DNA from 2 places in the Pseudomonas sp. LBUM1651 genome. Region 1 is predicted to be linked to the other one. Evidence: predicted binding sites of a transcription regulator. Region 1 holds the regulator's gene; the other holds the start of a gene.

Region 1 (5,571 bases):
CGGACCTGCTGCAACGCGGCAAACAGATCAAACTGGCGGTATTCGACGTCGACGGCGTCCTGACCGACGGGCGCCTGTACTTCCTTGAAGACGGCAGCGAATTCAAGACCTTCAACACGCTCGACGGTCAGGGCATCAAGATGTTGATGGCAGCCGGCGTGCAGACCGCTATCATCAGCGGCCGCAAGACCCCGGTGGTCGAGCGACGGGCGAAGAACCTCGGCATTCCCCACCTGTATCAGGGTCGCGAAGATAAACTGGTGGTGCTGGACGAACTTCTCGCCCAACTCAACCTAAGCTATGAGCAGGTCGCCTATCTCGGTGACGACCTGCCGGACCTGCCGGTGATTCGCCGCGTCGGCCTGGGCATGGCGGTGGCCAATGCCGCCAGCTTCGTGCGTGAACACGCTCACGGCATCACCCAGGCCCGTGGTGGCGAGGGTGCCGCCCGCGAATTCTGCGAATTGATCCTGCGCGCCCAGGGCCGCCTCGATGCGGCCAACGCTGCGTACCTGTGAGCCAACTATGCTGAGCAAGAAATTTCGCAACATCCTGGTGTTCGGTTGCATCGCAGCGATTTTTGCGGCGGTCGGTTACTGGAACATCAGCCCGGAACGCTTCCTCGACAAGCCAGTGGCTACGGTCGATGAAAGCGCGATCGACTATTACGCACTCAACGCCCACAGCGTGCAGTACCTGCCGGACGGCAAACTGCAGTACGAAATGACGTCCGACAAGGTTGAACACCTGAAGGCGACCGAAGTGACGTTGTTGACCAATCCGGACCTGAACCTGTTCCGCGGCACCCAATTCCCCTGGCACGTCCAGAGCGAACATGGCGAAGTCAATCCGGACGGCACCCAGGTCGAACTGATCGACTCGGTGCGCATCACGCGTTTCGACGAGAAAAACCGCAAGACCCTGATTACCACCACCCGCATGACAGTGTTCCCGCAGCAGCAATATGCGCAGACCGATCAACCCGTTAGAATCGACGGCGCTGGTGGTGTCTCGACTGGCAAGGGAATGAAAGCGTATTTGAAAGAAAGCAGGATACACCTGCTATCGAACGTAAGAGGACAGTATGAGGCTCGTTAAAACTCTCCCTATTTTGCTCGGTCTGGGCGCAGCACTGGGAAGCGTGAGCGCCTGGGCTCTGCCGAACGATCAACAGCAGCCTATCCGCATTCAGGCCGACGATGCCCAACTGGACGACAAGAACGGCGTTGCCACCTACACCGGCGACGTGATCATTACCCAGGGCTCGATGAAGGTTACCGGCAACAAGGTCACCATCACCCGCACCGCGGCCGGTGACATTGACGTGGTGACTTCGGTGGGCAACCTGGCCTACTTCGAGCAGCTGCAGACCGCTGGCGACACCAAGCCGGTTCAGGGCTACGGCGTCACCATCCAGTACCACGCCTCGCAAGACCGCGTCGTATTGATCGATCGCGCCAAAGTCATCGACAAGGACGGCAACGTTACCCAAGGCGAGAAAATCGTCTACGACACCAACAAAAAGCTCGCCAGCGCCGGCCGTGCCACAGGCGCCAACGTGACCGAGTCGCGCCCGCGCATCGACATGGTGATCCAGCCGAAAAAGAAAACCGACGAGCAAAAGGCCCCGTAATGGCAACTCTGAAAGCTCAGCATCTGGCCAAGAGCTACAAGAGCCGTCAGGTCGTGCGCGACGTCAGCCTGTCCATCGACAGCGGTCAGATCGTCGGCCTGCTTGGCCCTAACGGCGCCGGCAAGACCACCTGCTTCTACATGATCGTCGGCCTGGTCCAGGCCGATCAGGGCCGCGTCCTGATCGACGATCTGGACGTCAGCCACCAGCCGATGCACGGTCGCGCGAAGGCCGGTATCGGCTATCTTCCGCAAGAAGCATCGATCTTTCGCAAACTCTCGGTCGCCGACAACATCATGGCCATCCTCGAGACCCGCAAGGAACTCGACAAGGCCGATCGTCGCAAAGAGCTGGAAAGCCTGCTGCAGGAATTCCACATCAGCCACATCCGCGACAATCTCGGCATGAGCTTGTCCGGTGGTGAACGCCGCCGCGTGGAAATCGCCCGGGCACTGGCAACCAGTCCGAAATTCATCCTCCTCGACGAACCCTTCGCCGGCGTGGACCCGATTTCGGTGGGCGACATCAAGCAGATCATCTACCACCTCAAGGCCAAGGGCATTGGCGTACTGATCACTGACCACAACGTCCGTGAAACCCTGGATATCTGCGAAACCGCCTACATCGTCAACGATGGTCAACTGATCGCCGAAGGTGATTCGGCCACCATCCTGGCCAACGACCTCGTGAAAGAAGTCTATCTGGGCCATGAGTTCCGCCTGTAAGCGCTGAGGTGTCTGGCTAGTCGCCGAGCGCTTGTCTCGATAAAAAATCAACAGTTTTTTATTGTTACAGCGCTCTAGGCAAACGTTGCAGTTTCAGGCATATAATTTGCTTATGTTTGGCGCTCCGGCGCCCTGTAGTGGATGGCGCATGTGCGCCGGCGAATAAGGTGTTAAGCCCCTGCCATGAAACCATCGCTAGTCTTGAGAATGGGCCAGCAGCTGACGATGACACCGCAGCTGCAACAGGCCATCCGCCTGCTCCAATTGTCGACCCTGGACCTGCAACAGGAAATCCAGGAGGCCCTGGAGTCCAATCCGATGCTCGAACGCCAGGAAGAAGGCGACGACTTCGATAACGCCGACCCCTTGGCCGACAAAGCCGAGCAGCAACCCAACGCCGACGTCTCAGAACCCTCCTACCAGGAAACCGCCCCAACGGTGGACAACCTCGATGAGGGCGACTGGAACGAGCGCATTCCCAACGAACTGCCCGTCGACACCGCATGGGAAGACGTCTACCAAACCAGCGCCAGCAGCCTGCCGAGCAACGATGATGACGAGTGGGATTTCACCACCCGCACATCGGCCGGTGAAAGCCTGCAAAGCCATCTGTTGTGGCAACTGAACCTGGCGCCGATGTCCGACACTGATCGTCTGATCGCCGTGACCCTGATCGATTGCATCAACAATCAGGGCTACCTGGACGAAACCCTCGAGGAGATCCTCGAAGCCTTCGATCCGGAACTCGACATCGAACTGGACGAGATCGAAGCCGTCCTGCATCGCATCCAGCAATTCGAACCGGCCGGCATCGGCGCCCGCAACCTCGGTGAATGCCTGCTGCTGCAATTGCGCCAGTTGCCCGCCAAGACGCCTTGGCTGGCCGAGGCCAAGCGCCTGGTCACCGACTACATCGACTTGCTCGGCAGCCGCGACTACAGCCAGCTGATGCGCCGCATGAAGCTCAAGGAAGATGAACTGCGCCAGGTCATCGAACTGGTACAGAGCCTCAACCCACGCCCTGGCTCGCAGATCGAGTCCAGTGAAGCCGAATACGTCGTTCCCGACGTGATCGTGCGCAAGGACAACGAGCGCTGGCTGGTGGAGCTTAATCAGGAATCGGTACCGCGGCTGCGGGTCAACGCCCAATACGCCGGTTTCGTGCGCCGCGCCGACACCAGTGCCGACAACACCTTCATGCGCAATCAGTTGCAAGAGGCCCGCTGGTTCATCAAGAGCCTGCAGAGCCGTAATGAAACCCTGATGAAAGTTGCCACCCAGATCGTCGAGCATCAACGCGGTTTTCTGGAATACGGCGACGAAGCGATGAAACCGTTGGTGCTGCATGACATCGCCGAAGCGGTGGGCATGCACGAATCGACGATTTCCCGGGTGACCACGCAAAAATTCATGCATACCCCTCGGGGTATATATGAGCTGAAATACTTTTTCTCCAGCCACGTCAGCACCTCCGAAGGCGGCGAATGCTCGTCCACGGCGATCCGCGCGATCATCAAAAAACTGGTTGCGGCGGAAAATCAGAAAAAGCCGTTGAGTGACAGCAAGATCGCTGGTTTACTGGAGGCACAAGGCATTCAGGTGGCTCGCCGCACCGTCGCCAAGTACCGCGAATCCCTCGGGATCGCGCCTTCGAGCGAACGCAAGCGGTTGATGTAGAGCCACGCCACAGCGTTCCAGTGGTAGATCATCTGATCTACCGCTTTATGCACTGGCAACGAAGGAGAAGCTGTATGCAAGTCAACATCAGTGGACACCAACTGGAAGTGACCGAACCGCTTCGCACCTACATCGGCGAAAAACTCGAACGATTAGAGCGGCATTTCGACAAGATCACCAACGTGCAAGTCACGATGACGGTCGAGAAGCTGAAGCAGAAAATCGAAGCCACGCTGCATATTCCCGGCAATGAAGTGGTCGCAAACGCGGAACATACCGACATGTACGCGGCGATCGACGCGCTGACCGACAAGCTGGATAAACAACTCAAAAAGCATAAGGAAAAGACCCAAAGCCTCCTCCAGGGCGCGACCGGTCGTTAACACTCCCAACCCATGATCCGACTTGAAAGCATCCTGACCCCCGGCCGTTCCCTCGTGAACGTGCCGGGCGGCAGCAAAAAGAAAGCCCTCGAGCAAATTGCCAATCTGATCGCCCGCGAAGTGCCGGCCCTGGAGATGCAAGATGTCTTCGAGGCTTTGATTGCCCGTGAAAAACTTGGCTCGACCGGTTTTGGTAACGGCATCGCTATCCCCCACTGTCGGCTGAAAGGTTGCACCTCGCCCATCAGTGCTTTAATGCACCTGGACGCTCCCATCGATTTTGACGCCATCGACGGCGCCCCGGTTGACCTGCTGTTCGTTCTGCTGGTCCCGGAAGCGGCTACCGATGCGCACCTTGAATTGCTCCGCCAGATCGCCAGCATGCTTGATCGCAAGGAAGTCCGTGATCGCCTGCGCAGCGCCGCGAGCAATGAAGCCTTGTATCAGGTTGTCCTGGACGAGCAAAACGGGCACTAATCATGCGTTTGATCATCGTCAGTGGCCGTTCCGGCTCAGGTAAAAGCACCGCACTCGATGTTCTCGAGGACAACGGCTATTACTGTATCGACAACCTGCCCGCCGGGTTGCTGCCGGAACTGGCTGAACGTGCGTTGATTCATACTGAGCTTGCGCAGCCGCTGGTTGCCGTCTCCATCGACGCACGCAACTTGCCGAGTCACCTGACCCGTTTTCCGGAACTGCTCGCAGAAGTCCGCAGCCGACATATCCAGTGCGATGTCCTGTACCTGGATGCCGACGAAGAAACCTTGCTCAAGCGCTTTTCGGAAACCCGCCGTCGTCACCCGCTAAGCAGCGCCAATCGCTCGCTGGCCGAGGCGATCAACGATGAAACCAACCTGCTCGGGCCGATTGCCGACCTCGCCGATCTCAAGGTCAATACCACCAACCTGAACCTGTATCAGCTGCGCGATACCATCAAGTTGCGCCTGCTGAACCAGCCGGAACCCGGCACTGCTTTTTTGGTGGAGTCTTTCGGATTCAAGCGGGGCATGCCAGTGGATGCCGATCTGGTGTTCGACGTGCGCTGCCTGCCGAACCCCTATTGGAAGCCGGAGCTACGCGATCAGTCCGGGCTTGATCAACCGGTTGCCGAGTACCTCGCGGCCCAGCCGGACGTCGAGGAGATGTTCCA
Region 2 (5,571 bases), 570 kb from region 1:
GAAACAGGCGGACTTGAGCGGGTACGAACACCGTCCAGGGGGAGGTTCCCTCACAGCGAACCTTGACCGTGACCCGGCCCAGCGGCTTGGCCGGGCTCTCGAGGCTGGCTGTCAATTCCTTGTCGCACATGGGCATGCGCAGTCGCGGATCGAGCTGGTTGACCTGGATTTCGTAGCGACCTTCCGTTTGACTGGTCGCCAGATAGTCTTCTACGGTGAATTCAAGAAAGCCCTGGGTGACGCCGATAAGCATGTCAGGCAAGGTAACCGCGTCAGCAAGGGCAGGGCTGCCAGCGTTGAACAGGCAAACGGCCGACATTGCACAGAGCAGTCTGCGGAAGGGCGATGTCAGGCGTCGGAAAAATGTCGGTTCTGTGTTCATAAGAGTTAAAGAGCAAGCGCCGTGCCGTTTAGTGATGAATGTGCGTCGCAACACACTTAGCGTTGGTGTAGGAGTCTGGGCATGGCTGGTGTAATGGATTCGGTAAACCAGCGCACGCAACTGGTAGGGCAGAATCGCCTGGAGCTGTTGTTGTTCCGTCTCGACGGCCAGCAGCTGTATGGGATCAACGTGTTCAAGGTTCGTGAGGTGCTGCAATGCCCCAAGCTGACCCTGATGCCCAAGTCCAGTCCTGTCGTGTGCGGTGTGGCAAATATCCGGGGGGCGACCATTCCGATCCTTGATCTGGCAATGGCGACCGGTTCCGGGGCGCTGAAAGATCAAAGCAATCCCTTCGTGATCATTACGGAGTACAACACCAAGACCCAGGGTTTCCTGGTGCGCTCGGTGGAGCGCATCGTCAACATGAACTGGGAGGAGATCCATCCGCCTCCCAAGGGCACCGGGCGCGATCATTACCTAACGGCTGTGACTCGGGTCGACAATCAGTTAGTCGAAATCATCGACGTCGAGAAGGTCCTGGCAGAAGTGGCGCCGACACCGGAAGCGATTTCCGTCGGTGTGGTCGATGTCGAGACCCAGCACAAGGCGCTGTCGCTGCGGGTGCTGACGGTCGATGACTCGTCGGTGGCGCGCAAGCAGGTCACGCGTTGCCTGCAGACGGTCGGTGTCGAAGTGGTGGCGTTGAACGACGGACGGCAAGCGCTGGATTACCTGCGCAAGCTGGTCGACGAGGGCAAGAAGCCGGAAGAAGAGTTCCTGATGATGATTTCCGACATCGAGATGCCGGAAATGGACGGGTACACCCTGACGGCCGAGATCCGCAACGACCCTCGCATGCAAAAGCTTCATATCATCCTGCATACTTCGTTGTCGGGTGTGTTCAATCAGGCGATGGTCAAGAAAGTCGGTGCCGATGACTTCCTGGCCAAATTCCGTCCTGATGACCTGGCATCCCGGGTAGTCGACCGGATCAAAGCAGCAGACATCAGCTAGGGGCCTTCTGCCCCTGGTGATCAACACGATTTAAGAGGCGGCATCATTGTCTACGGGTAATTTGGATTTCGAACAGTTCCGGGTCTTCCTGGAAAAAGCCTGTGGCATTTTGCTCGGTGAAAACAAGCAGTACCTGGTCTCGAGCCGTCTCAACAAACTGATGGAACAGCAAGGCATCAAGTCCCTGGGTGAGCTGGTCCAGCGCATCCAGACTCAGCCGCGCAGTGGTTTGCGCGAGCTGGTGGTCGATGCCATGACGACCAACGAAACCCTGTGGTTTCGTGACACCTATCCGTTTGAAGTCTTGAAGAACAAGGTACTGCCCGAAGCAATCAAGGCAGCTCCCGGCCAGCGTCTGCGGATCTGGTCGGCAGCGTGTTCGTCGGGGCAGGAACCGTATTCGCTGTCGATGTCCATCGACGAGTTCGAGCGGGTCAACATGGGTCAGTTGAAGATGGGCGTGCAGATCGTCGCCACTGATTTGTCCGGCACCATGCTGACCAACTGCAAGACCGGCGAGTACGACAGCCTGGCCATCGGCCGCGGTCTGTCGCCCGAGCGCCTGCAGCGTTACTTCGACCCGAAGGGGCCGGGGCGCTGGGCAATCAAGGCGCCGATCAAGAGCCGGGTGGAGTTTCGCTCGTTCAACCTGCTGGACAGCTACGCGAGCCTCGGCAAGTTCGACATCGTGTTCTGCCGCAACGTACTGATCTACTTCTCCGCCGAGGTGAAGAAAGACATTCTGTTGCGCATCCACAGCACGCTGAAGCCGGGCGGTTATCTGTTCCTTGGCGCATCGGAAGCGCTGAACGGTTTGCCGGATCATTACCAGATGGTCCAGTGCAGCCCGGGGATTATCTACCAGGCGAAGTGATGGGTTGGCGGTATCGAAAAACGGGAGTCCTCAGGGGCTCCCGTTTTTTTATGCCTGATGATTTCTCATCCCGCCGCATTACCGGTAGGAGCGAGGCTTGCCCGCGAAGGCGGTGTCTCAGACACATTATGGCTAACTGACACATCGCCTTCGCGGGCAAGCCTCGCTCCTACAAGGGGTCGATGTCGCTCGTAGAAAGCGGCAGAAAAGCGGCAGACGGCGGAAACCCGTTGCCGCTTTTCTGGCATTGCCGCATTGCCCCTGCCCGCAAAGCCCCGGTTTATGGGGTTGTCTGAATTGGCACGCCGCTTGCTATGTTCATCGTACGAAAAATCAGGTCACCCGAAGGTTTCCCGACATGAGCATCAGCTTCGATAAAGCGCTCGGTATCCACGAACAAGCCCTGGGCTTCCGCGCTCAGCGTGCCGAAGTCCTGGCCAACAACATCGCCAACGCCGACACCCCGAACTACAAGGCTCGGGATCTGGACTTCTCGAAAGTGCTCGCCGAGCAGAGCGAGAAAACCAAGAACGGCACCTTTGCCTTGAACATGACCAACAACCGTCATATCGAAGCCGAAGGCCTGGGCAATGGCGACGAGTCGCTGCTGTATCGCACGCCGATGCAACCGTCGATCGACCAGAACACCGTGGACGCTCAGCTGGAACAGTCGAACTACGCGGAAAACGCGGTCAACTTCCAGGCCAGCTTCACCCTGCTCAACAGCAAATTCAAAGGGCTGATCTCAGCCCTGCGCGGAGAGTAAGTCATGTCTCTATCCAGTGTTTTCAACATTGCCGGTAGCGGCATGAGTGCGCAAACCACGCGCTTGAACACCGTGGCCTCGAACATCGCCAACGCCGAAACCGTCTCGTCGAGCATCGACCAGACCTACCGCGCCCGTCATCCGGTGTTCGCCACCATGTTCCAGGGCGGCCAGAGCGGCGGCAGCGATTCGCTGTTCCAGAACCAGGACGCCGCAGGCCAGGGCGTGCAAGTGCTGGGCGTGGTCGAAGACCAGAGCAACCTGGAAGCCCGCTACGAACCGAACCATCCGGCGGCCGATGCCAAGGGCTACGTCTACTACCCGAATGTGAACGTGGTGGAAGAAATGGCCGACATGATTTCCGCGAGTCGCTCGTTCCAGACCAACGCCGAAATGATGAACACCGCCAAAACCATGATGCAGAAAGTCCTGACCCTCGGTCAGTGATAAGGGGCGACTCAGATGAGTGTTACCGATACCACCAGCGGCCTTAGCCTCAACGACATCCTGGCCAACTCTTCGATCAAAACCAACACCAGTGCCGACGGCCTGGCGTCCGCAACGAACAGCGCCACCGGCAAAAATGCGCTGGGCAAGGACGCGTTCATGCAGTTGCTGGTGACACAACTGAAGAACCAGAACCCGCTGGAGCCGCAGGACAACGGCGAGTTCGTCGCCCAGTTGGCGCAGTTCAGCAGCCTGGAAGGCATCACCACGCTCAACACCACCGTGAGTGGCCTGGCCAGCAACTACAACTCATCCCAGGCGTTGCAGGCTTCGTCGCTGGTGGGGCGTTCGGTCATCGCGCCGGGCGACAAGGCCGTGGTCGATACCGCCAAGAGCTTCAACGGGACCATCGCGGTACCGGCATCGGCAGACCCGGTCACGCTCAAGATCACCGACGCCGACGGCAAGGTCATCCGCACCATCGACCTGGGCAGCCAGAATGCCGGCACCACCAGTTTCATCTGGGACGGCAAGAACGATGCTGGCGAAGTGGCCAAGGCCGGTACGTATACCTTCGGCGCTACCGCGACCTACGACAGCAAAGCGACCTCATTGGTCACTTACCTGCCGGCAACCGTCAACAGCGTGACCATCAGCCAGACCGGCGGTGAGTTGATGCTCAACCTGGCCGGCCTGGGCAGCGTCGCCCTGTCCAAAGTACAAACCATTGGTATGTAGAGCCGACTAACACGGCACAAAGGAGTGGAATATGTCTTTCAATATCGGCCTTAGCGGTCTCTATGCAGCCAACAAACAACTGGACGTGACCGGCAACAACATCGCCAACGTCGCGACCACCGGTTTCAAATCGTCCCGTGCAGAATTCGAAGACGTTTACTCGGCCACCAAGCTGGGTTCCGGCAGCAAAACCGTCGGTAACGGTGTGCGCCTGGCCAACGTTTCCCAGCAGTTCACCCAGGGCGACATCAACAACACCGGCAACGTGCTCGACATGGGCATCAACGGCTCCGGCTTCTTCGTGCTGAACAACAACGGTTCGATGTCCTACACCCGTGCCGGTACGTTCAAGGTCGACAAGGACGGTTATGTCACCAACACCGACGGCACTGCGCGTCTGCAAGGCTACGGTGTGGATGCCAATGGCAAGATCGTCAATGGCATTCTGACTGACCTGCGCATTGACACGTCGAACCTGGCGCCGAAGACCACCACCACCGTTTCGTCGACGATCAACCTGAACTCCACGGCTGACACGATCAACGTTGTTGCCAATCCGTTCGACCCGACCAAGCCGGCATCCTTCACCAAGCAGTTCAGTACCCCGATTTTCGACACTCAGGGTAACCAGCACACCATGGATCAATACATGGTCAAGACTGGCCCGAACACTTGGCAAACCTACACCCTGATCGATGGTCGCAACCCGAATGGCACCGACCCTAGTCCTACCGCAATTCCGGCGAACCCACCGGTCGCTTCGACCATGGTGTTCAATACTTCAGGCAAGCTGCTTTCCGTCACCACTCCGGGCCCCCCAGTGGTCGTCAGCCCTGACCTGCAAATCACGGGCTGGATTCCGGGCAAAGTAACCAACGGCGTATGGGCAGCCAACGGTGCCGCCGCCGACCCGGCAGGCGTGACCATCTCCATGGCCAACACCACGCAGTTCAACGCCGACACCGCGCGTTCGATTCCTGCGCAGAACGGTTATGCCACTGGCCAGATCACCAACCTGACCATCGATGGCAGCGGTGTGTTGCTGGCCAACTTCAGCAACAACCAGACCAAGCCAATCGGCCAGATCTCGCTCGCCAGCTTCACCAACGAACAAGGTCTGCAGCCCGTAGGCGGCACCAGCTGGAAAGAAACCTACGCGTCGGGTATCCCAGGCTACGATGCGCCGGAAACCGGCACCCTGGGTTCTATCCAGTCCAACTCGCTGGAAGAGTCCAACGTCAACCTGACCAGCGAACTGGTCGACCTGATCAAGGCGCAGAGCAACTACCAGGCGAACGCCAAGACCATCTCGACTCAAAGCACCATCATGCAGACCATCATTCAGATGAC

Evidence for each region. Region 1 encodes sigma-54, which starts transcription at its own class of promoters, with help from an activator protein. Its sites were predicted from a motif close to ANTGGCATNNANNTTGCTNT; they were not measured.
Region 2: a site for sigma-54 is predicted at 2,567-2,586, ahead of flgB (flagellar basal body rod protein FlgB). Genes of this name have one in related genera too.

The regions. Positions count from the first base shown of each region.
Region 1 is NZ_CP166805.1:932,580-938,150, reverse strand. It holds gene ACA066_RS04245 (KdsC family phosphatase) at 1-518, shown strand, start outside; gene lptC (LPS export ABC transporter periplasmic protein LptC) at 526-1,098, shown strand; gene lptA (lipopolysaccharide transport periplasmic protein LptA) at 1,085-1,633, shown strand; gene lptB (LPS export ABC transporter ATP-binding protein) at 1,633-2,358, shown strand; gene ACA066_RS04225 (RNA polymerase factor sigma-54) at 2,542-4,035, shown strand; gene hpf (ribosome hibernation-promoting factor, HPF/YfiA family) at 4,110-4,418, shown strand; gene ptsN (PTS IIA-like nitrogen regulatory protein PtsN) at 4,431-4,895, shown strand; gene rapZ (RNase adapter RapZ) at 4,898-5,571, shown strand, end outside.
Region 2 is NZ_CP166805.1:1,498,727-1,504,297, forward strand. It holds gene flgA (flagellar basal body P-ring formation chaperone FlgA) at 1-382, opposite strand, end outside; gene ACA066_RS06960 (chemotaxis protein CheV) at 464-1,396, shown strand; gene cheR (protein-glutamate O-methyltransferase CheR) at 1,443-2,270, shown strand; gene flgB (flagellar basal body rod protein FlgB) at 2,629-3,036, shown strand; gene flgC (flagellar basal body rod protein FlgC) at 3,040-3,483, shown strand; gene flgD (flagellar hook assembly protein FlgD) at 3,499-4,221, shown strand; gene flgE (flagellar hook protein FlgE) at 4,253-5,571, shown strand, end outside.